Regions from separate parts of the Mangrovibacter sp. MFB070 genome, predicted to be linked through region 3. Evidence: predicted binding sites of a transcription regulator. Region 3 holds the regulator's gene; each other region holds the start of a gene.
What was found. Region 3 encodes PhoB, which activates phosphate uptake and scavenging genes when phosphate is short. Its sites were predicted from a motif close to CTGTCATAAAACTGNCNNAT; they were not measured.

Region 1 (8,246 bases), on a different contig from region 3:
ACCAAAATAATGACAGTTTAATGAACCTGCATCAAAATAATGCAAAGATTTATTTACCCATGAATAAAAAGAGTCAGTTCCAATCACCCGGGCATATATATAACCAAAGGAATATGATAATAATTAAATGTTATTTTTAATTAACTCATGGTACTGACCTATTCTGCAGCATTGAAAATATTTCGAATCTTCTCCTTTATTTTTCAACGCCTGCAGTAGTTTATCGGGTGGTTCATCAATGGATTCATCGGCAAGCTCAAATACCCCCCAATGGATGGGGATAGCATACGGCCGGCCAATTTGCTGCCACACTGAAACGCTTTCTTCAGGCGACATATGATGCGGATGCATGAACCATTCTGGTGCATAGGCCCCAACAGGCAAGGCAACCATATCCGGTTGGCCAACGCGCAATACAAAATCAGACAGTTGCGGAAAGTAACCCGTGTCGCCACTGAACCAAAACCGGCAATCGTCACTTTCAAGAACCCATCCACACCATAAGGAACGGTTACGGTTCCACGGTGTTCTCATACTCCAGTGTTGAGCCGGAACCGCGGTTAATACCAATCCTTGCCAGACATATGACTGCATCCAGTCGAGTTCTATAACCTGTTGAATGCCACGCCGCATAAACCAGTTACCCAACCCGAGTGGAACGAAATAGCAGGCCTGGGGATGGTAACGCTTTAACTGACTGATAGCCGTGCTGTCGAGGTGGTCATAATGGTTATGAGAAATGACAACAGCGCCGACTGGCGGTAACTCAGCGACGGACGTACAGGGAGGCGTTTTGCGTGACGGCCCGGCAAAAGAGACCGGTGATGCACGCTGAGAAAAAACCGGATCAATAAGGATATTAATACCGTTCAGACGGGCCAGAACAGAAGCATGTCCCAGCCACCAAATCCCGTCTTCCTCTGTGGAAAAATCGGCGCGCTGCCACCAGGTACTAATAAACGCGTCGTAACCCGCGGCCGGAGGATGAGGCAACTTCGCCTGTTTGCGTTCTGCACGCCATTTATCGAGGTCTCCGGGGCGATGGCCGGCAGCAGGGTCAAGATTCACAAAACCGTCAATACGGTGATGCGCTTTCTGGGCGTTAAACCAGGGGTTTTTCCAGGCCATACTGTCAAATGCCACCGCTCACAGTGCTCAGGACTTAACGTTCAGCAACCAGACGGATAAAATCATCACCTTCTTCTTGTGTTGCTACCTGTGGAGCTGGCTCAGAGCCAGAATCTTCATGGCTGACTTCTGCCTGTTCATTGGCATCACACAAGCGGCGCAGTAACACGATTTGGCGTTTCTGTTGATCTACCAGTGTATTGAGTAACGCGATTTGCTGGTTAGCTTTAACGCTTGCGCGGTTAACAAAAAACCAAAGAACGAGACCGAGGATAACCATTATTGCCGAAATCACCAGGGGCATAAGTGTTACAGTGCCCGGGTTCATTACATTGTCCATCTTACCACCTCAAAAAAAAACCATTATACCACCGGCACTACAGTGAAAAGCCAGCGACATAAAGCTTACCAGGGAATGTACTTATTAATTGTACAAATACCGCTGAAAAACTGGACATCCTGGTCGCACATCACGTTAAAAACCTGTAACCACACCAGCAACGAGGCCAACAGTAGTGCCACCAGGAGTACCCATCGGTATTTTCTCACCATATTCTCCAGTTATCGATCATTGGCAATAAGATAGCATGCTAATGTTAAACCAAGTGTCTCTGCATACAGGATACGCTTTTCGGATTCATCATATTGCCATCTTCCCCTTCAGAATTGATGATACTGGAATAATATCAATGATAAAGAGGTTCTATGCGCCTGATTATTCGTTTAGTTATTGCTCTTGCAGTGTTGTGGGTTGGTTTACTGGTGAGTGGCTATGGCATTTTAATCGGTTCACATGAGAATGCCGCCGGGCTTGGTATTAAGTGTAACTACCTGACGGCCCGGCATGTTACATCTGCTCAGTACCTGCACCTGGACAATAATTTTCTTGGTGTCACCAGTTGCCCGCTGCTGCGTAAAACTGACGAAGTGATTGATACCGGGCAATAGTCAACAACGCACCGGCTGGCCGGTGCGTTTATTACCTCTCAGTACAACTCAGAATGGGTAGTCGTTGTAACCCATTTGCTGGGAAATAATACGTGCAGCATTGTGCAACATGCTAACGTATTCATGCAGTTTATCTTCAGAGAAACGTAACGTTGGGAAAGAAATACTCAACCCGGCGATCACCACACCAAAGCGGTCAAAGACCGGCACGGCGATACAACGCAACCCTTCTTCCTGCTCTTCGTTATCTTCCCCAAAGCCCTGTTTGCGCACAACTTCCAGCACTTCAAGTAACTCTTCAGTACTGGAAATTGTCCGATCAGTACTACGGGTGTACTCAACATGTTCGAGAATCGACAATACTTCATCGCGATCACGCCAGGCTAACAACACCTTCCCAATAGCAGTACTGTGTAACGGGTTACGCCGGCCAATACGCGAATACATGCGCAGGTTGTACATTGAATCGATTTTATGGATGTAAACGATACTGTCTTCATCCAGCGCACCCAGGTGAATAGTCTCTTTCGTTAAACGGGAAATTTCCCGCATTTGCAGGTCTGCGCTGCGAATAAGATCGACGTTTTGTAACGCTTTAGCCCCCAGTTCGAACAACTTCAGGGTGAGAGAGTATTTTTCTGACTCGCCTTCCTGAGCTACATAACCAAGGGATTTCATGGTTTGTAAAAATCGATACACTGTGCTTTTGGACATCATCACGCGTTGCGACAGTTCAGTGATACCAATCTCTCGCTCCTCACCCAGTGCCTGAAGAATCCCAAACACCTTCAGCACTGAAGATACAGAATCAGGCTGTTTATCCAGATCTGCCACTGACATTAATCACCTCTATCGCGCATGTTTTATAAAATTCAGAACCGGTTTTTAGTATATGTGGATGGCAACTTGCCCGCAACGAGTCATCGCTTATTCGTTACAAATCTGCGACATATAGCAGATATATAAATGTTATAATGTGCACTATCATTACAATGTCGGTACAGCTCACATTTTTCTATGGAAAAAACACTTTCTGATGGTCTGCCGCTGCCTCAGCGTTATGGTGCAATTGCCACAATAGCCATTGGTATCATGATGGCAGTTCTGGATGGCGCAATTGCGAACGTTGCCCTGCCCACCATTGCCCGCGACCTGAATGCCTCTGAGGCCGCCTCTATCTGGATAGTCAACGCCTATCAAATCGCCATTGTCGTTAGCTTACTGACATTCTCATTTTTGGGTGACATGTTTGGTTACCGGCGAGTCTACAAAACCGGTCTGGTCTGTTTTACCGCCACATCGTTTTTATGTGCCCTTTCCCCAAACCTTGAAATGCTCACAGCAGCGCGGGTTCTGCAAGGGATTGGCGGCGCAGCACTGATGAGTGTAAACACGGCACTGATTCGGCTGATTTACCCGCAGTACCAGTTAGGCCGCGGTATGGGGATTAATTCATTCATTGTCGCAGTGTCTGCAGCAGCAGGGCCAACTGTTGCTGCTGCAATACTCTCCGTCGCCAGCTGGCACTGGCTGTTTTATGTCAACGTTCCATCCGGGATTATTGCCCTGTTGCTGGCTATGCGCTTTTTGCCACCCAACCCACAAGGAGCCAAAAAACAAAGCTTCGACTTACCCAGCGCCATTATGAACGCCCTGACATTTGGTTTGCTGATTACTGCGTTAAGTGGCTTCGCTCAGCAACAGGCAGGGATTATTACACTCGCAGAATTGGTCTCCGCGCTGATTATTGGTTTCTTTTTCGTTCGTCGCCAGCTAACCCTCACTGTACCTCTGCTGCCAGTTGATCTGCTGCGCATCCCGCTGTTCACGTTATCGCTGTGTACTTCTGTGTGTTCCTTCTGTGCGCAAATGCTGGCACTGGTCGCATTGCCTTTTTACTTGCAGTCCACCATTGGGCGTAGCGAAGTAGAAACCGGTTTATTATTAACGCCATGGCCGCTGGCAACCATGGTGATGGCGCCGCTTGCCGGGCGGCTGATTGGTCGTTTCCATGCTGGTCTGCTGGGTGGGCTGGGTATGCTTCTGATGCTGACAGGGTTGTTTGCGTTGGCCTTCTTGCCTGGCACACCAACCGATGTGGATATTATCTGGCGAATGGCCTTGTGTGGCGCAGGTTTCGGCTTATTTCAGTCGCCTAATAACCATACCATTATTGTTTCAGCCCCGAAAAACCGCAGCGGTGGTGCCAGTGGCATGCTTGGCACGGCAAGGCTGCTTGGGCAAAGTAGTGGTGCCGCGCTGGTTGCGTTAACACTGAATCTTTCAGCGACGCAGGGAACCCAATACGCACTGATAATGGCTGGTTGTTTTGCTACTGCCGCCTGTATTGTCAGCAGCTTGCGGGTCACACAGGCATTGCCCGAGAACTGACAGTTGCTGTAGTTCACGGCAACAAAGCCGTGCCCGTTCACTAACTTCATATATAAAAAAGGCGTGCCCGATGCACGCCTTTTATGTTGAACCTGTACAGCGGGATTATTTCAGGTACTGGCCGGTACGCAGCGCTTCAATACGTTTATCCAGTGGCGGGTGAGACAAAAACAACTCGCTTAATGTTTTTGACTTCCCGTTAATGCAAAACGCCATCATGCTGCTCGCTTCCTGCGGTTCGTAGCTGGTTTTCAGTCGCTGGAGTGCCGCTATCATTTTTTCACGGCCAACCAAACGCGCTGAACCGGCATCAGCATGGAACTCACGGTAGCGGGAGAACCACATAGTGATAATGCTCGCCAGGATACCAAACACCAGTTCGAGTACCATTGAAACCGCGAAATAGATCATCGGGTTGCCATTTGTCTCTTCACCATCATCACGGTTTCCTGACAGGAACCCGGCTGCAATTTGCGCCAGAATACGCGAGATAAAGATAACAAAGGTGTTCACCACCCCCTGAATCAGCGTCATGGTGACCATATCGCCATTCGCGACGTGGCTTATCTCATGAGCAATAACCGCTTCGGCTTCATCACGGCTCATATTTTGCAGCAACCCGGTACTGACCGCGACCAGTGACGCATCGCGACGGGCACCCGTTGCAAAAGCATTAATATCCGGAGCGTGATACACCGCAACCTGCGGCATAGCAATCCCCACTTGCTGTGACTGCCGACGGACAGTTTCAAGTAACCAGTGCTCCGTCTCGTTACGGGGTTGCTCAATCACTTCCCCACCGACAGAACGTAACGCCATCCATTTGGACATCAGCAGCGATACAAAAGAGCCACCGAAGCCAAACAGCAGGGCCATAATCAATAACCCCTGGACACTGCTTGACTGAATTCCGGTCAGGCTCAGCACCAGCCCGAAAACCACCATAACGGCCAGGTTGGTTAACAGGAAAAGCGCAATTCGCATCATATATTTGTTTACCTCGTTTTAACAAAACGCTCTACGCGATGAATCACATCGTAGGGGTATCGTGTACATTTTCAAGAGCCAGATGCTGGCAAGTGCTTAAAAAAACATAACTTTACATTTTGTCTTAATTTACTGACGAGATACACAACAAAACTCACCAGTTTTGCGTTGGAAAAGCGGGCTCTGTGGAAATCATTTTTGACCAACATATTTGCAACAGGCGCTTCTCAACCCGTGTATATCATGGACAGATAACAATAGAAGAGTGTGTCACAAAAACAAAAGGCACACGAATGTGTGCCTGAGTCTGATGACAAACCTCATGTTCGCACAGAACAAGAGGATGTCACCTAATAAAAAAAGAGGAAAATCAAGTCATTGATTTTCGCCTGCTAACTAAAAAGAAGGAAAAACCACGCTTTTTCCTTCTTTTTCATCAATCTGAGGCACACGAATGTGTGCCTTTTGGAGGATTAAAGCGTTATTACTGCTGTGCAGCAGGTTGCTTACCAGCTTCCATATTGGCGAGGTCGATTGCAATATGAACAGTTTCATCCAGGTAAGGATCCGGCTCCTGATAATCTTTCGGCAGATCATCAAGTTTTTTGAGCAGTGGTTTGCCTTCGCGTTTCAGGCGATCGTTGATCCGTGCCAGGCGCAGCGCATCATCTTCCTGATTCTCTTTCTCACGCTGAGCAAGGTTCAGTGACACAATGTTTCTGCGATCCTTGTTGGCATTAAACCGGGCAATGTCTTTCATAATATACTGAAACTCAGGATCTTTCTCGATACGAGCCTGATGTAACTTCAGTAACTCCGGTTCGAAAGGCGTCATGCTCCCGGTTTTCGTATAGTGCGCGGCTTTGATGCTGTCCCAGGGTAAAGCATTATCTTCATACTTTTCGCCTGTCTCAGTATTTTCAGTTCCGGTCGGCATCATGATATCAGGTGTAACGCCTTTTAATTGCGTACTGCCACCATTAATGCGATAGAACTTCTGGATAGTGTACTGAACAGAACCGAGTGCAGGCCATTCCGGGCGCAGCATCTGGTCATAGATGCGGTTGAGCGAACGATACTGCTGAACAGTTCCTTTACCAAAGGTTGGTTCACCCACGATCAGTGCCCGGCCATAATCCTGCATGGCAGCGGCAAAAATCTCTGATGCAGAGGCACTAAAGCGGTCAACCAGCACTACCAGCGGGCCTTTATAGTAAGTAATACCATCGGTATCGCTGTCTTCACGCACTTTGCCATTATTATCCCGCACCTGAACAACCGGGCCAGAAGGAATAAACAAGCCAGACAGCGACACAGCTTCAGTCAGCGCCCCGCCACCATTGCTGCGTAAATCAATGACAATACTGTTGACGTTCTGTTTCTCCAGTTTTTGCAACTGGACTTTAACGTCATCCGTCAGCCCGACGTAAAAGCCCGGAATATCAAGCACGCCGACTTTTTCGTTGCCAACAGTTTTTACAGACATCTTCACTGCGCGGTCTTCAAGGCGAATACGTTCGCGTGTCAGTGTAACTGTTCGGGTTTTGCTGCCCTTACCGGCTGGCAAAATTTCAAGGCGAACCTTGCTGCCTTTCGGGCCTTTAATCAGGGCCACTACGTCATCCAGACGCCAGCCAATCACATCCACCATGGCTTTACCTGGTTGACCAACCCCAACAATACGGTCGCCAACACTGATGGCTTTACTTTTCGCCGCAGGCCCACCCGCCACCAGCGAATTAATCACGGTGTAGTCATCATCCATTTGCAGTACAGCGCCAATCCCTTCGAGAGAGAGGCTCATCTCAGTATTGAACTGCTCAGTATTGCGCGGAGAAAGGTAGTTAGTATGCGGGTCGATTTCATGCGCGAAGGCAGTCATCGCTAATGAGAAAACGTCTTCACTACGGGTTTGCGCCAGGCGGCGAATAGCGAATTTATAACGCCGTGCCAGTGTTTCGCGAACCTCTTTGTCATTTTTTCCGGTGAGTTTAAGACTCAGCTCATCATATTTGACCTTCGCGTCCCAAAGCTTATCTAACTCAGCCTCGGAAGTCGGCCAGGGCGCTTTACGCCTGTCGAGGTCAATGGTTTCATTGCTGGAGAAGTTCATCGGGCGCTGCAACACTTTCAGCGCATATTCATAGCGCTCAAAACGGCGTTTCTGTGCCAGGTTGAACAAATCATAAAACAGATCCAGTTTGCCGCTACGCAGTTCATCACCAATGGTGCCCTTGCGGCTCTCAAATTGCGCAATGTCGCTGGCTAACAAAACATTGTGGCTGTAATCGAGAAGATTGAGGTAGCGGTCGAAAATTTTGCCAGAAAACTCAGCGTTCAGATCGAACTGACGGTAGTGAGAACGGGTAAAACGCGAGGTTACTCGTTCACTGACGGTGGGATGCTGCGGTTCCTCTTTGAGGACTGGAAGTTGATCAACACGTGTGATGTCTTCTACCGCAAGCGCATTGCCCACCAACAGAAAAAGCCCGGCAAAAGCCGAAAGCCTGAAAATTTTGTTCATGCCTGGGTTGACCTCCGTCTCAGAACAGCAAATGTTCTGCGCGCACTAACATTGACATACCTGAAGTCAGCGCCACACGGACACCGTCTTTGGTAATTTCCTGTACAGTCGCATCCATTGCCGAATTACCCGCTTTAACCTTAATTGCCTGGCCCAGTTTCAGTACTGAAATGTCAGTCACAGGTTTATGGTTAGCTTCCTCTGCTGGCCGTGGTTTTTTGTTCACCGGCGCTTTACGGGGTGCATTTTCTTTGCGACGAGGAGCAGA
Region 2 (8,246 bases), on a different contig from region 3:
CGTTTACTGAAAGCGATGAGTGAGCCGGGCGTGATTGTCACCCTGCCGCTGGAACAGGGATGGAGTGGCCTTTCCCCGGCCGCAACAGCCGTGCTGTTAACGCTGGTTGACGGCGATACGCCGGTCTGGATTGACCCGGCCTTACACAACGACACCGTGGCAGAAAACCTGCGCTTTCATACCGGAGCACCGCAAACAGCAGACCCGGCCAGTGCCTTATTTGCCCTGGTGGACGCCCGGCAGGACCCGGCTTTGCACCGCTTTTCACCCGGCCAGGCAGATGCCCCCGAAACCAGCACTACGGTGATTCTGGAAGTGCCGGGCTTAAATGGGGGCCTGAATATGCGCCTGTGGGGGCCAGGTATCAGCGAAATGCGCGCCATTGCACCGCAACTTCCCCGGGCGGCAACAGATTTCCTGCGCCACCACGCGGATACCTTCCCGGAAGGCTGCGACCTGATCCTCACTTGCGGCAACCAACTGCTGGCTCTGCCGCGCACCACCCATGTGGAGGTGTGCTGATGTATGTGGCCGTGAAAGGTGGCGAAAAGGCCATTGAGCACGCACACCGCCTGCAGGCGGCATTACGGCGTGGTAAGCCTGAAGTGGCAGAACTGCACTGTGAGCAAATCAACCAACAACTGGGCCTGGCGGTAGACCGGGTGATGACAGAAGGCGGGTTGTACGACCCGGAACTGGCGGCACTGGCAATCAAACAGGCCAGTGGCGACCTGGTCGAAGCCATTTTCTTGCTGCGTGCTTACCGCACCACGTTGCCTCGCCTGGCCGACAGCCAGCCGCTCAGCATGCAGTCTATGCGCTGTGAACGGCGCATTTCCGCTATTTACAAAGACATTCCGGGGGGCCAGGTGCTGGGGCCAACCTATGACTACACCCATCGCCTGCTCGATTTTATGTTACTGGCCGATGGGCAAGTACCGGATGTGCCTCCCGGCGACCAGCCTTTGCCGGAAGCTGTCCCTACGGTGTTCAGCCTGCTTGAACAGGAGCAGCTCGCAGTACCTGAGCCGGAAAACGAGACACCCGCGCAGGATATTACCCGTGAACCACCGGAATACCCGGCCTCCCGAAGTGCGCGGTTACAACAGCTGGCGCGTGGCGATGAAGGTTTTTTGCTGGCTCTCGGTTATTCCACTCAGCGCGGTTACGGGCGCAACCATCCCTTTGTTGGTGAGATCCGCAGTGGTTATGTGGATGTGGAAATTGTGCCGGAAGAACTGGGTTTTGCTGTCAGTATCGGCGAAATGGTGCTGACAGCCTGCGAAATGGTGAATGGCTTTACCGACCAGGTGGACCCTCCTGCGTTTACCCGGGGTTTTGGCCTGGTTTTCGGCCGGGGTGAACGCAAAGCCATGGCGATGGCACTGATGGACCGTGCGCTACAGGCTCCCGAATGGCAGGAAACCATTGATGGCCCGGCACAGGACGAAGAGTTTGTGCTGGCCCATGCAGATAACGTAGAAGCCGCCGGTTTTGTCTCGCACCTGAAATTACCCCATTACGTTGATTTCCAGGCAGAGCTTGCCCTGTTACACCAGGTTCGCGCCACCCGGGAGGCAAAGAAAAATGCATGATTTAACCGGCTATAACCCTGGCTACCTGGACGAACAAACCAAGCGCACCATTCGCCGCGCCATCCTCAAAGCGGTCGCTATCCCTGGCTACCAGGTGCCTTTTGCCGGGCGGGAAATGCCAATGCCCTATGGCTGGGGAACCGGCGGTATCCAGATAACCGCCAGTATTATTGGTGATGACGACACCCTGAAGGTGATTGACCAGGGGGCCGATGACACCACCAATGCGGTGTCCATCCGGCACTTTTTCCAGAAGGTAAGTGGCGCGGCTGCTACTGAACGGACTACTGACGCCAGCCTGATTCAGACACGTCACCGTATTCCGGAAACCCCACTGCGCGAAGACCAGATCCTGGTCTACCAGGTGCCGGTACCGGAACCCCTGCGTTTTATTGAACCCAGGGAAACGGAAACCCGGCAGATGCATGCGCTGGAAGAATACGGAGTGATGCAGGTAAAACTGTACGAAGACATTGCCCGTTATGGCCATATCGCTACCGCCTATGCCTACCCAGTAAAGGTTAACCAGCGCTACCTGATGGACCCGTCGCCCATTCCCAAATTTGATAACCCCAAAATGCACATGATGCCCGCTTTGCAACTGTTTGGCGCAGGCCGGGAAAAGCGCATTTACGCACTGCCGCCTTATTGCCAGGTGGAAAGCCTTGATTTTGACGACCACCCCTTTGATGTCCAGCACTGGGACCAACCCTGTGCGCTGTGTGGTTCGCGTGACAGTTACCTTGATGAAGTGGTGATGGACGACAGCGGCACCCGTTTATTTGTTTGCTCCGATACCGACTATTGCCGCCAGCAGCAGGAAAAACAACATGATGCCTGAAGAACAGCCACTGCTTAGTGTCAGCAATCTGACCCACCTGTATGCCCCCGGAAAAGGGTTTGAAAATGTCTCGTTCGACCTCTTTCCAGGCGAAGTGCTGGGGATTGTGGGGGAATCCGGCTCCGGTAAAACCACCTTACTGAAATCGCTCTCGGCCCGCCTGGTGCCGCAACAGGGCGCAATTCATTACCGCGAGCAGAATCTGTATCAACTCAGCGAAGCCGCGCGCCGGCGCTTATTACGCACCGAGTGGGGCGTTGTGCACCAGCACCCGCTTGACGGGCTGCGCCCACGCATTTCCGCAGGCGGCAATATTGGCGAACGCCTGATGGCCGCCGGTGCGCGCCATTATGGTGATATTCGCGCAGAAGCCAGCCACTGGTTGCAGGATGTAGAAATTGACCCGTCCCGGCTCGATGACCTGCCCGTAACGTTCTCCGGCGGCATGCAGCAACGCCTGCAAATTGCCTGCAACCTGGTCACCCGCCCGGCCCTGGTATTTATGGATGAGCCAACTGGCGGGCTGGATGTTTCGGTACAGGCCCGGTTGCTGGATCTGCTGCGTAACCTGGTGCGGGACCTCAACCTGGCGGTGGTGATTGTCACCCATGATTTGGGTGTGGCGCGTTTGCTGGCCCACCGGCTGTTAGTGATGAAGCAAGGCCAGGTGGTGGAAAGCGGCCTGACCGACCGGGTACTGGACGACCCCCATCACCCGTATACCCAACTGCTGGTTTCCTCCATTCTCGGGTAACTCAACATGACAATGCTAAATGTAGAAGGGCTGTGCAAAACCTTTGTGCTGCACAACCAGCAAGGGGCGCGGTTGCCGGTCCTTAACCAGGTTTCACTGCAGGTGAACGCCGGGGAGTGTGTGGTCTTACACGGCCATTCAGGCAGCGGTAAATCCACACTACTGCGCACGCTTTACGGCAACTATTTACCCGATTCGGGCAGCATCAACGTACATCACCATGGCGAACAGGTTGATTTGGTGACTGCCAGCGCCCGGCAAATTTTGGCGTTACGGCGCGATACGCTGGGCTGGGTGAGCCAGTTTCTGCGCGTGATCCCGCGCATCAGTGCGCTGGAAGTGGTGATGCAGCCTTTGCTGGAGCGGGGCGAAGCGCGCGATGTGTGCGAAGACAAAGCCCGTGAATTACTCGCCCGCCTCAACGTACCACAACGTTTATGGTCACTGGCGCCTGCCACGTTTTCCGGCGGCGAGCAGCAACGTGTGAATATCGCCCGTGGGTTTATTGCCCGGTCGCCAGTATTACTGCTGGATGAACCCACCGCATCGCTGGATAACAAAAACTGTGCGGCGGTTGTGGCGCTGATTGAAGAAGCCCGCAGCCGTGGTGCGGCGATTGTCGGCATTTTTCATGACCGTGAAGTCAGAGAACGGGTGGCAAACCGCCTGCATATTATGAACCCCATGGTGGCGGAGACAGAAGCATGATTATCAACAATGTACGTATGGTACTGGAGCAGGAAGTGGTTTCCGGTTCATTGGAAGTGCGTGATGGGGTGATTAGCAGTTACAGCGAAACAACCAGTCAGTTACCACAGGCGCTGGATGGCGAGCAGGACTGGTTACTGCCGGGGCTGGTTGAACTGCATACCGACAACCTGGATAAATTTTTCACGCCGCGCCCGGGAGTGGACTGGCCTGCCCACTCCGCCATGAGCAGCCACGATGCGTTGATGGTTGCCAGCGGCATTACCACCGTTCTGGATGCCATTGGTGTGGGTGATGTACGTGATGGCGGCCACCGCATGGATAACCTGGAAAAAATGATTGGCGCCATTCAGGAAAGCCGCGGCCGGAATGCCAACCGGGCTGATCACCTGCTGCATTTGCGCTGCGAGCTGCCTTACCACGCCACGCTGCCGCTGTTTGAACAACTGATGAACACTGATATTTTGCGAGTTGTGTCACTGATGGACCATTCACCAGGCCAGCGCCAGTATGCTTCGCTGGAGAAATTCCGTGAATATTACCAGGGAAAATACCAACTGACGGACAGCGAAATGGCGGCGTATGAAAGCGAACAGGTTGCTCTGGCGGCCCGCTGGTCGCGCCCCAACCGTGAAGCGATCGCCGCATTATGCCGTGAGCGCGGCCTGGCACTGGCCAGCCACGATGACGCCACGGCGGCGCATGTGGATGAATCCTGTGAGATAGGCAGCGTAATAGCGGAGTTCCCCACCACGTATGAGGCCGCGCAGCATTCCCGGGATAAAGGCCTGAATATTTTAATGGGCGCACCGAATATTGTGCGTGGTGGTTCGCACTCAGGAAATGTGGCGGCACACTGCCTGGCAACCAGTGGTTTACTGGATATTCTGTCATCGGATTACTACCCGGCAAGCCTGCTGGATGCCGCGTTTCGCCTGGCAAAAGACGAGCGTAATTCACTGAAGCTCCCGGCGACCATTGCAATGGTGACGGCAAACCCGGCGCGGGCGATAGGCCTTGCTGACCGCGGGCGTATTGCTGAAGGGTTGCGGGCAGACCTGGTCCTGGCACATACCCACCACGGGCATGCACAGGTGCGCCATGTCTGGTCACAAGGGCGGCAGGTTTACTGATGGCGCGGTTAATCTGGCTGACGGGGCCTTCTGGTTCAGGGAAAGACAGCCTGTTGGATGCCTTGCGGGCGCAGCCGCCTGCCGGGCTGGTGATTGCCCACCGCTACATTACCCGCCCGGCTTCTGCGGGCGGGGAAAACCATGTGGCGCTGACCACCACCGAATTCCGTCGCCGCCTGCAGGCCGGGTTGTTTGCACTGCACTGGCAGGCCCATGGCTGTGAGTATGGGCTGGGCATAGAAATTGATTTGTGGTTGCAGCGCGGGCTAAATGTGCTGGTAAATGGCTCCCGCCAGCATTTCCCCGCCGCCCGGGAGCGCTATGGCGATAGCCTGTTCCCAGTGGTGTTGCAGGTTTCCTCAGATGTGCTGGCCCGGCGCCTGCGCCTGCGGGGGCGAGAAGACGAAGCGGCCATAGCCCTTCGCCTGCAACGCAGTGTTTGCGTTCCTGAACCCAATGCTGTTTGCCTGAATAACGATGGTGCGCTGGCAGACACCCTGGCGGCGTTTAACCAGTTGCTGGAGAACCATGCATTATGCAACTCACCTTTTTAGGCACCGGTGGTGCGCAACAAGTGCCGGTCTTTGGTTGTAGCTGCCTGGCCTGCCAGCGTGCCCGTCAGGATAACCGCTATGCCCGCGGCCCTTGCAGCGCGCTGCTCCAGTCCGGTGATGAAACCATACTGATTGATGCCGGGCAGTGCCACCTTGAACAGCGCTTTACGCCAGGAGAACTGAGCCGGATAGTGCTCACCCACTACCATATGGACCACGTCCAGGGGTTATTCCCGCTGCGCTGGGGCATGGGTGAGCCGATCCCGGTGTTTGGCCCGCCGGACTCACAAGGTTGTGACGATTTATTTAAACACCCCGGCATCCTGGATTTTCAGGTTCCTTTCACGCCTTTTGAACCCGTTCACTGGCCAGGCATGACCGTCACCCCAGTACCCTTGCAGCATTCAAAAATCACCTTTGGCTATGTTTTCAGGAAACACGGCACATCCAGTAATACTCTGGCCTGGCTGTGCGACACCTGCGGGCTACCACCTGAAACGCTGGCATTTTTGCAAAGCGTACCACTGGGTAACCTGGTGCTGGATTGCAGCCACCCGCCAGGCGGCACTCCTCCGCGCAACCATAACGACATCACCCAGGCGCTGGCGATTCACCATGCGCTACAACCGCAGCATACCTGGCTTACCCATATCAGCCACGGGCTGGATAACTGGTTGCAGGAAAACCGCCTGCCAGAATCTGTTTCCCCCGCATGGGATGGCATGACCCTGGCCCTGTAACCGCTAACTGCGGGTTGTTCACCGTTTAATCATTTTATTGTCATTAAACATTCATCTGCGCTCGCCTTAATAGGGGCACCTTAACCGACAGATGGCAATGACAATGAACATGGCGCAGGCACTTTTAAAATCCACCTTAGCAGCCCCGGAGCCGCAACTTCAGCCGGTTGCACAACAGACAGTGCTGAGTGTGCAGGATTTGTGCAAATCCTGGAATGGTCAGCACAATGTTCTGGATGGCATCAGTTTTGATCTCCATGCCGGTGAGCTGGTGGGCGTGATTGGCCGCTCGGGGGCAGGGAAATCCACACTGTTACATGTGCTCAATGGCACTCATACCGCCACATCCGGGCATATCCTGAGCCAGGAAGACGACGATGACGAGCGGGATATTACTGAACTGCATGGCCGGGCGTTACGCCAGTGGCGCAGTGAATGCGGCATGATCTTCCAGGACTTTTGCCTGGTTCCGCGCCTGGATGTGTTAACCAACGTGTTGTTGGGCCGCCTGAGCCAGACCAGCACACTGAAATCCCTGTTTAAAATTTTCCCGGACAGCGACCGTGCACGGGCTATTGAATTACTGGAGTGGATGGGCCTGCTGCCCCATGCTCTGCAGCGCGCAGAAAACCTGTCCGGCGGCCAGATGCAGCGCGTGGCAATCTGCCGCGCCTTAATGCAGAACCCGCGTATTTTGCTGGCAGATGAACCTGTTGCCTCTCTCGACCCGAAAAATACCCAGCGCATTATGGATGCCCTGAAACAGGTCAGCCAGCGTGGGATCAGTGTGATGGTCAACCTGCATTCAGTAGAACTGGTGCAAAGCTATTGCTCGCGCGTGATTGGCATTGCCAGCGGGCGCGTGGTGTATGACGGGCACCCGGCAAGTTTAACAGAAGACACCCTGCAACAACTCTATGGCGATGAAATCAGCCAACTTCACTAACGCACCCTTACCAACAAGACTCACAGGCAAATGATAATGAAAAGGCAGAAAAACCTTATGAAACACTCCTTTCGTTCACTGGCACTGATGGCAGGCGTATTCATGGCCGGTAACGCGATGGCGGCGGATGCGCCAAAAGAACTGAATCTGGGTATTTTGGGTGGGCAAAATGCCACACAGCAAATTGGCGATAACCAGTGTGTGAAAACGTTCTTTGATAAAGAACTGCATGTAGATACCAAACTGCGTAATTCGTCTGACTACTCTGGTGTTATTCAGGGGTTACTGGGCGGCAAAGTAGATATGGTGCTGAGTATGTCACCCTCGTCTTACGCATCGGTGTATATCAACAACCCGAAAGCTGTGGATGTTGTGGGTATTCTGGTGGATGACAAAGATCAGTCACGGGGTTACCACTCTGTCGTGATCGTTAAAGCCGACAGCCCGTATAAAAAACTGGAAGATCTGAAAGGGAAAGCGTTCGGTTTTGCCGATCCGGATTCCACCTCGGGCTACCTGATCCCGAACCATGCCTTCAAACAGCAGTTTGGCGGCAACACCGATAACAAATACAACAACTTCTTCTCCAGTGTGACCTTCTCTGGTGGCCATGAACAGGACATCCTGGGTGTACTGAACGGCCAGTTCGCTGGTGCCGTCACCTGGACCTCACTGGTGGGCGACTATAACACCGGTTATACCTCTGGTGCCTTTGGTCGTCTGATTCGTATGGATCACCCTGATCTGATGAAACAGATCCGCATCATCTGGAAATCGCCGTTGATCCCCAATGGCCCGATCCTGGTAAGCAACAGCCTGCCAGCCGATTTCAAAGCCAAAGTAGTTGAAACTATTAAGAAACTGGATAAAGAAGACCATGCCTGCTTCGCTAAAGCAGTGGGTGGTGAACAGCATGTTGGTCCGGCAACTGTTGCCGATTACCAGCAAATCATTGATATGAAACGTGAGCTGGTC
Region 3 (8,246 bases):
TTATGATGTAAGCGGCAATACCGCCAATAATGTATGCCAGCAATACACTGGGGCCTGCCATTTTTATCGCATCCGCGGAGCCGTAAAACAGGCCGGTACCAATTGCCGAGCCCAGCGCCATAAAGCGGATGTGACGCGTACTCAGACCACGTTTGAGTTTGTTCGCGTTTTCCATGTTTCTCTTACCATCTGACAAAATAAAAAACCACGGAGCAGAACCCCGTGGTTAAACAAATAATTCTGTTTAGTGAGCTGTGGATGCCACTTCACCACCAGCGACTTTATCCCAGACAACAGAGATAAGCAGCATCACAAGCGTTGGCATCAACCAGGCCAGCCCTTCTTCTGCCAACGGCAAATGGGTTGACCATGCGGGCAGAATACCGCTGAAAGGTGAAGCTTTCACGCCATCAATTAACCCAAATAACAGGCTGATTAACATGCCTGGAGCAATAATACGCGTTGGGTTACTCCACCACGGGCGGGTGAAACTTAATATGACCAGCACAATACAAGGCGGGTAGATAGCCGTAAGCACCGGCACCGAAATGTTGATCAAGTGGGTTAAACCGAGGTTAGACACCACCATAGAAAACAGGCCCAGAATAAATACCAGAGTGCGGTATGAAACCGGCAAATACTGGGCAAAGAATTCAGCACAGGCACAAGTCAGCCCTACTGCCGTTACCATACAGGCAACAAAAATGAGTATTGCCAGCAACAGGCTGCCATAAACACCAAACGTATGCTGAACATAAGCATGGAGAATAGCCGCACCGTTTGCAGACTGAGCCACCAAAGAACTGCTGTCAGAGCCAAGGCGGAACAGGCACAAATACAACAGTGTCAGGCCGACACCAGCAATCAGACCAGCCCAAATCGTGTAACGGGTTAACAGGCGTGACTCGGTTACACCGCGGGAGCGTGCAGCATTAACAATAACAATACCGAACACCAGTGCGCCCAGAGTATCCATGGTCAGATAGCCATTAACGAACCCATTAGAAAACGCAGCATTCTGGTATGCCTCGGTTGCGTCACTCAAGCCGCCTGCGGGCCAGAAAATTGCAGCACCGCCCAGAATGATTAATGCGACGATTTTTACGGGAGCCAGAAAGTGGCCTACGGTATCCAGCAACTTCCCGGGGTAGAGGGAAATCCCAATCACCAGCGCAAAATAAATCAGGCTGTAAATCAGTAAAGGGGTGGAACCATCGCCTGCCAGCGGAGCGATCCCTACTTCAAATGACACGGTTGCTGTGCGGGGGGTTGCAAAAAATGGCCCAACAGCCAGATAACAGATAGTAGCCAGCACCAGGCCTGCATGGCGGCCAATAGGTGAACTGAGGTTATCAATACCGCCGCCGACTTTTGCCAGCGAGATAACAGTGAGAACGGGCAAACCCACTGCAGTAATAAGGAAACCAATTGCCGCAACCCAAACATGTGGGCCTGCCTGCAAACCGACCATGGGCGGGAAAATAATGTTCCCTGCGCCAACAAACAACGCAAAGGTCATAAAACCTAATGCGATGATGTCACGGGATGTTAATTGACGGGTCATATTGTACTTGTAGCCTGTGGATGTGGTTATGTTGTTTGCAAAAACGAAAACCTGAATGGCCGGAAACACACTACGCTGAACGCCCCGAAAACCGGTAACGGGTATGACTATGCTGAATAGCGGCCACAGACAGAAAATGTGAATGGCCAACAACATAGCATGTACAGCGGGATATGCTCATGATTAACCATAATTAAGAATAGTTTTCCGGTTAATAACGCAATCCTGGTGCATTCATGCACAAACAGGGGCGCAATTAAAACGCTTATAGCGTTTAAAGGCAAGAAGCGATCCGAAAACAAGCGACTTATTCCGTGATCAAACTAATAAGCAGACATTATCGCTATTTTATCGTCATAAGAACCGCTTATAGTTCGAACAAAAAGTCGCCATCACGATGCATTTGTTTCATTCATTCTGCGAGACAAAAGAAAACAGGCCATAAATATGGCCTGCAGGAAAGTTATGTTTACAGTTGAATCAGGCCTGAGCTGCCAGCACCTTGTTACTTACCAGCAAACGCTCTGGTAACTCAAAAGAAAAACAGCTTCCTTTGCCTGGTGCACTTTCAATACTCAGGCGGGCATCATGATGGGTAAGCGCATGTTTGACTATTGCCAGGCCAAGACCACTGCCTCCGGTCTGGCGAGAGCGAGCTTTATCTACCCGGTAAAAACGCTCTGTCAGGCGTGGCAGGTGCTCAGGAGAGATCCCCGGCCCATTATCCTGCACAGAGAAACGCGCGCCATGAGCCACTTTTTCCCATTTAACCTGAATAAGTGTCCCTTCCGGGGTGTGGTTCACTGCGTTATAGACCAGGTTAGACATAGCGCTACGGAGCTGTTCTTCACTACCGTAAACCTGTAACGCCGGGTCAACCGTAAAGCTTATCTGGTGGCGCCCCTGGCTCAGGGTTTGCGCTTCACGATCCACCAGGCGCAGCATCAGCGGAACGTCAATTTTATCTGTAAGGCTCAGCGCCGGTGCCGCTTCAATACGAGATAACGTCAGCAACTGGCGAACCAAACCCTCCATACGAGAGGTTTGCTCCCGCATAGTGACCAACGCTTTTTCCCGCACCACGCCTTCCAGCGGCTGGTCCTGCATCATTTCCAGGTAGCCCTGCAACACGGTCAGTGGGGTACGCAATTCGTGGCTGACATTCGCAAAAAAGTTACGCCGGGCGCCTTCAAGCTGGTGCATCTGGGTTACATCACGCACCACCATCAACCACTGGCCGTCGGTGTAAGGCATGATACGAAATTCAAGATGGCGGCCATTGTTCAGCACCTGGTTGAAAGGGCGCGCAAAATCGCGTTTTTTGATGTACTGGTTAAATTCCGGGTAGCGCAGCAAATTGACAATGTTTTGCCCGTTGTCATCTGGCCACCGTAAATTAAGCAACTGAATAGCAAGGCCATTACACCAAAATATGGCACCGACCTCTGTCATCATGACCAGTGCGTCCGGCAAAGATTCCGCGCCACTGCGAAACCGCTTGATCAGGTTACCCAGTTCTTTGCGCCGCTTTTTATTGCGCATCTGCATCTGGTGAATACCATACATCAAGGGTTCCCAGCTCCCGGAACCTGTTGGTGGCGTCATACTGCGGTCAACCCACAGCCACCAGGAAAGGCGTAACAGGTTCCAAAAATGCCAGACAAGCAGGCCTGTCACACTCGCCAGTAAAAACCATGGGAGATAACCAAAGAACGCCCCCAGCAATAAAGCAGGTATGCAACACAACGCCAGTTCAAGTACCAGCCTTCGCCATGACAACCGTTCAAGCACGGGTCATACTCCATCCAGATAATTAAAAACGGGCTGAGAAGCGATAACCCGTACCGCGAACGGTTTGAACCATACGATCATGCCCACTGAGTTCCAGTGCCTTACGCAAACGGCGAATGTGAACATCTACCGTTCTGTCCTCAACGTAAACATTCGTTCCCCATACATGATTAAGGAGTTGTTCACGGCTGTAAACCCGTTCCGGGTGTGTCATGAAAAAATGCAGCAACTTAAATTCTGTCGGCCCCATATCCAGTGGGTTCTCACCAGTCATGACACGGTGAGAAGACGGATCCAGGCTGAGCCCCTGAATCTCAATCACTTCTTCTACTGCCATCGGAGAGATACGGCGCATCACCGCTTTAATACGCGCAACCAGTTCTTTGGGTGAAAACGGCTTGGTGATGTAATCATCTGCCCCAATTTCCAACCCTCTGACCCGGTCCTCTTCTTCACCGCGGGCCGTCAGCATGACTACCGGTATATCCCGTGTCATCGCTTCACGTTTCAGGTGCTTGATAAACTGAATCCCGGAGCCGCCCGGCAACATCCAGTCGAGTAAAATTAAATCCGGCCAGGGTTCGTTGAGCTGGTTTACCGCACTGTCATAATCTTCCGCCTCAACAGCCTGAAAACCATTTTGTTCGAGCACAAAACACACCATTTCACGAATGGGTGCTTCATCTTCCACAACCAGAATTCGTCTCGCCATAATCAGCCCTGTAAATATATACAATAATTTAACGCGGCGTCATTATGCGTCAGTTTTATGACAGTTTTATGAAAAAAATGACCATTACATGACCTGTCATATTATTTTATGACAAAGCGTTTCCTTCTGCTGCAAAGCAAGTAGTAACGCGCATTATCGCTGGAATCCGCTACGCAGCTTGCAACAACACACCTGCAACTTAATCCACCACATGTATATAATCACCACTTCGCTTTCTAACCAGGACAGGTTATGCGCATTCTTCACACTTCTGACTGGCATCTGGGGCAAAATTTCTATACCAAAAGCCGTGCTCCGGAACATGCAGCCTTTCTAAACTGGCTAACCGAAATGGTTGAACAGCACCAGGTTGACGCAGTCATCGTAGCGGGCGATATCTTCGATACAGGCTCACCGCCCAGTTACGCACGTGAATTGTATTACCGCTTTGTCGTTCAACTCCAGGCAACCGGCTGCACGCTCGTGGTGCTGGGCGGTAACCATGATTCCGTCGCCACACTGAACGAATCGCGTGAACTGTTGGGTTACCTCAATACCTGGGTTATCGCCAGTGCATCAGATACCGAAGCCCCCATTTTATTACCGCTTCGCAACGGGGAACCCGGTGCGGTACTCTGCCCGGTTCCTTTTTTACGCCCACGCGATATCCAGGTAAGCCAGTCCGGGCAAAGTGGCCAACAAAAGCAGCAAGAGCTGGTCGGGGCCATTCACCACTATTACCAGCAAGGCTACGAGGCAGCCTGTGACTTGCGCGGTAACCGCAAATTACCCATTATTGCCACCGGCCACCTGACAACCGTTGGAGCCAGCAAAAGCGATGCTGTGCGCGAAATCTATATCGGCACCCTTGATGCCTTCCCTGCCAGTGCATTTCCACCGGCTGATTATATTGCGCTGGGGCATATTCACCGCCCGCAAAAGGTCACCAGTAGTGAGCATATCCGCTACTGTGGGTCGCCCATTGCACTGAGTTTTGACGAAACCAACAGCACAAAAATGGTTCTGATGGTGGATTTCTCTGAAGGTGAACTGAGCGCCGTAACTCCACTCCCGGTGCCAGTAACCCAACCATTGTTAATGCTCAAAGGCTCACTGGAAAGCATTAAACAGCAACTGGAAGCCTGGCGGGATGCCCCTTCAACGCCTGTTACCTGGCTTGATATTGAACTCACTACAGACCAGTATCTCCACGACATGCAAAAACAGCTACAGGCACTAACCGCTGATTTACCAGTAGAAATTGTGTTATTGCGCCGCAGCCGCGAGCAACGGGAAAAAATCATCGCTAACCAACAAAAAGAAACCCTGAGCGAACTCAGTACCAGCGAAGTTTTTGAGCGCCGTCTGGCACAAGAAAATCTGGATGAAAGCCAGGCGTCGCGCCTGCGGGGGTTGTTTGCAGAAACCCTGCACCGCCTGGAAGAGGAACCCAAGTCATGAGAATTCTGACGCTGCGGTTAAAGAACCTCAATTCACTCAAAGGTGAATGGAAAATCGACTTTACTCAGTCGCCGTTCAACAGCAACGGTTTGTTTGCTATTACCGGGCCAACCGGCGCAGGCAAAACCACATTGCTGGATGCCATTTGCCTGGCGCTATATCACCAGACACCACGCCTCAGCACCATTTCCCAGTCCAGCAACGATTTGATGACGAGAGATACCGCAGAATGCCTTGCTGAGGTGGAATTCGAAGTTAAAGGTGTTGCCTGGCGTGCCTTCTGGAGCCAGAACCGGGCTCGCAACCAGCCCGATGGCAAACTCCAGGCACCAAGAGTGGAGCTGGCCCGTTGTGCAGATGGCAAAATTGTTGCCGACAAAGTGAAAGACAAGCTGGAAACCATTGCCCGCCTGACCGGGCTGGACTATGACCGGTTCACTCGCTCAATGTTGCTCTCCCAGGGGCAATTTGCCGCTTTTCTTAATGCCGATGCAAAAGCACGGGCAGAATTGCTGGAAGAACTCACCGGCACAGAAATTTATGGGCAAATCTCCGCACTGATTTTCGACACATGGAAACAACACAAACAGCAACTGGAACAGTTACAGGCTAAAGCCAGCGGCGTGCAATGCCTTACGGACGGTGAACGGGCAGCGCTGGAAAACCAGGTTGCCACTTTGGTACAGCAGGAGCAGCAGTTACTTAGGCAACAACGCCAGGTGCAGTCTGCAGTTCAGTGGTTGCAGCAATTAGCGCAGCAACAGCAGCAAATCAGCCAGCTTGAGCAAAAACTGGCTCAGGCAAAACGTGATTCTGAGGCAGCAGAACCAGACCGCGCACGCCTGGCACTCGCTCTGCCCGCCGAAAAGTTACGCCCGGTATGGCAACAATGTACAGGCCAGGAGGCACGGGTTCACCACCTGGAGCAGCAACTGGCTGTGTTGTCGCAACGCCTGAGTACCGCGGGCCAGGTACGCCAGCAGGTATGGCTCTCCGCCCGGAATAAATCCACTTATATAGAAACACAGCGCCAGGCTATTACTGGCTGGCTGGGCGAACACCAGGCCGTGGGTGAATGGCAGCACGAACTGGCTGGCTGGCGCAGTCGCTTTGCCCGCTACCGGGATGACAACAAACAGCTCGCAGCCTTGCAGCAAACCCTGGCAACGCAGCAAGAAAAACTGGCAGCGCAGGCGCACCCGGCACTCTCATTAACCGCAGACGAAACCATTGCACGTCTGGCAGAACACCAGCGCCACCAGGCTAAACGCGAACAACTCAGGCGGCTGGCATTTGAGTTTGCCCCGCTTCGCCAACAGCACCAACAGTTACAACAGCAACGAAATGAGCAACAGCAACGTTATCAACAGGCTGGGGAACAGCTTGCTGAACGGCGCAAAGCCTGGGCTGAAGTTAACCAGCAGTACCAGGATGTAGCCAGGATCTGTGAGCTGGAAAGCACCATTGTTAACCTGAATGCCGAGCGGGAACGCCTGCAGGCTGGGCAACCCTGCCCATTATGTGGAGCAACAGAGCACCCGGCAGTTGCCCATTACCAGGCATTGCAACCGGGCGAAAACCAGCGGCGCAAAGCTGAACTGGAAGAGCGTAAGCGCCTTCTGGCAGAAGAAGGCGCAACGTTAAAAGGCCAGCATGATGCACTGGCCGCACAAACAGAACAGTTAACCCGCCAGCAGGCCAGTGTTGAACAGTCACTGGAACGCTATCAGCAGCAATGGGCTGAATTGTGCCAGGCACTGAATCTTTCGGTAGCTCCGGGGGGCGATATCACCCAATGGTTAAGTGAAAGCGAGGCTTATCAGGCTCAACTTCAGGCTCACCAGGTATGGCTGGGGCAACAGGCACTGGTAGAACAGACCCGGGCACAAGTCACCGAATTATCACAATCATGCGAACAACAACGCCTCACCCTGCAAACCACACTGGCAACATGGCAACTGTCCTGGCCACAGCCAGGTGAAGTTGAAGCCTGGCTGGCTGCGCGTGAAAAAACGCGTGAACAATTCCTGCGGCAACAAGCCCTGCTCGCACAATTGAATACCGACGACGAAGCTATCAGGCAGATTCTCCAGACACTGGAAGACGATGGCAGTGATACACCACTACCAAACGAAGAAACCCAGCAACAACTGGTCCAGGGGTGGTCACGGCATAACAGCGAATGGGTGGCGTTACACAGCCAGTCTGAAGCACTTACCCAACAACTGCAGCAGGAAAAAGAGCAACTTGCACAATACCAACGCCAGTTGGATAACGCCCTGCAGGCCAGCCAGTTTGCATCAATAGACGCAATGACAGCAGCATTGCTCGATGACACTACTCGCCAGCAACTGGCCGACCGGCTGGCCGCGCTGGCCCAACAGGTACAACAGCAAACAGCACTGGCAGAACAGGCTCATCAACAGCTTGCCGCGCATAACGCGGCACGCCCGGAGCACCTTAGCGAACAGGACACCCAGAGCGAACTGGAAGCACAACTGGCGCTGGTTAACACCCAGTGGCGTGAGAATACCTCCGGCCAGGGGGCACTGCGCCAGCAACTGGAGCACGATACCCGCCAAAGGGAACAGCAACAAAGCCTGCTTCTCTCACTTGAACAACAGCAGCAATTAGCCACCGACTGGGGCGCATTGAATGAAATGATCGGTTCCAAAGAAGGTGATAAGTTCCGCAAATTTGCTCAGGGGCTGACACTGG

Region 1: the regulator PhoB is predicted to act here: its motif matches at 3,008-3,027, upstream of kdgR (DNA-binding transcriptional regulator KdgR).
Region 2: the regulator PhoB is predicted to act here: its motif matches at 6,363-6,382, upstream of phnC (phosphonate ABC transporter ATP-binding protein).

Annotation. Positions count from the first base shown of each region.
Region 1 is NZ_JJMI01000021.1:26,359-34,604, reverse strand. It holds gene DT73_RS08945 (MBL fold metallo-hydrolase) at 124-1,128, opposite strand; gene DT73_RS08940 (YebO family protein) at 1,163-1,468, opposite strand; gene mgrB (PhoP/PhoQ regulator MgrB) at 1,534-1,677, opposite strand; gene DT73_RS08930 (YobH family protein) at 1,834-2,076, shown strand; gene kdgR (DNA-binding transcriptional regulator KdgR) at 2,125-2,916, opposite strand; gene DT73_RS08920 (MFS transporter) at 3,094-4,467, shown strand; gene htpX (protease HtpX) at 4,573-5,454, opposite strand; gene prc (carboxy terminal-processing peptidase) at 5,939-7,978, opposite strand; gene proQ (RNA chaperone ProQ) at 7,998-8,246, opposite strand, start outside.
Region 2 is NZ_JJMI01000005.1:132,991-141,236, reverse strand. It holds gene phnH (phosphonate C-P lyase system protein PhnH) at 1-522, shown strand, start outside; gene DT73_RS02490 (carbon-phosphorus lyase complex subunit PhnI) at 522-1,595, shown strand; gene DT73_RS02485 (alpha-D-ribose 1-methylphosphonate 5-phosphate C-P-lyase PhnJ) at 1,588-2,436, shown strand; gene phnK (phosphonate C-P lyase system protein PhnK) at 2,429-3,190, shown strand; gene phnL (phosphonate C-P lyase system protein PhnL) at 3,197-3,898, shown strand; gene phnM (alpha-D-ribose 1-methylphosphonate 5-triphosphate diphosphatase) at 3,895-5,031, shown strand; gene phnN (ribose 1,5-bisphosphokinase) at 5,031-5,585, shown strand; gene phnP (phosphonate metabolism protein PhnP) at 5,567-6,325, shown strand; gene phnC (phosphonate ABC transporter ATP-binding protein) at 6,435-7,271, shown strand; gene phnD (phosphonate ABC transporter substrate-binding protein) at 7,329-8,246, shown strand, end outside.
Region 3 is NZ_JJMI01000025.1:466,237-474,482, forward strand. It holds gene proY (proline-specific permease ProY) at 1-175, opposite strand, end outside; gene brnQ (branched-chain amino acid transporter carrier protein BrnQ) at 245-1,564, opposite strand; gene phoR (phosphate regulon sensor histidine kinase PhoR) at 2,045-3,355, opposite strand; gene phoB (phosphate response regulator transcription factor PhoB) at 3,378-4,067, opposite strand; gene sbcD (exonuclease subunit SbcD) at 4,320-5,528, shown strand; gene sbcC (exonuclease subunit SbcC) at 5,525-8,246, shown strand, end outside.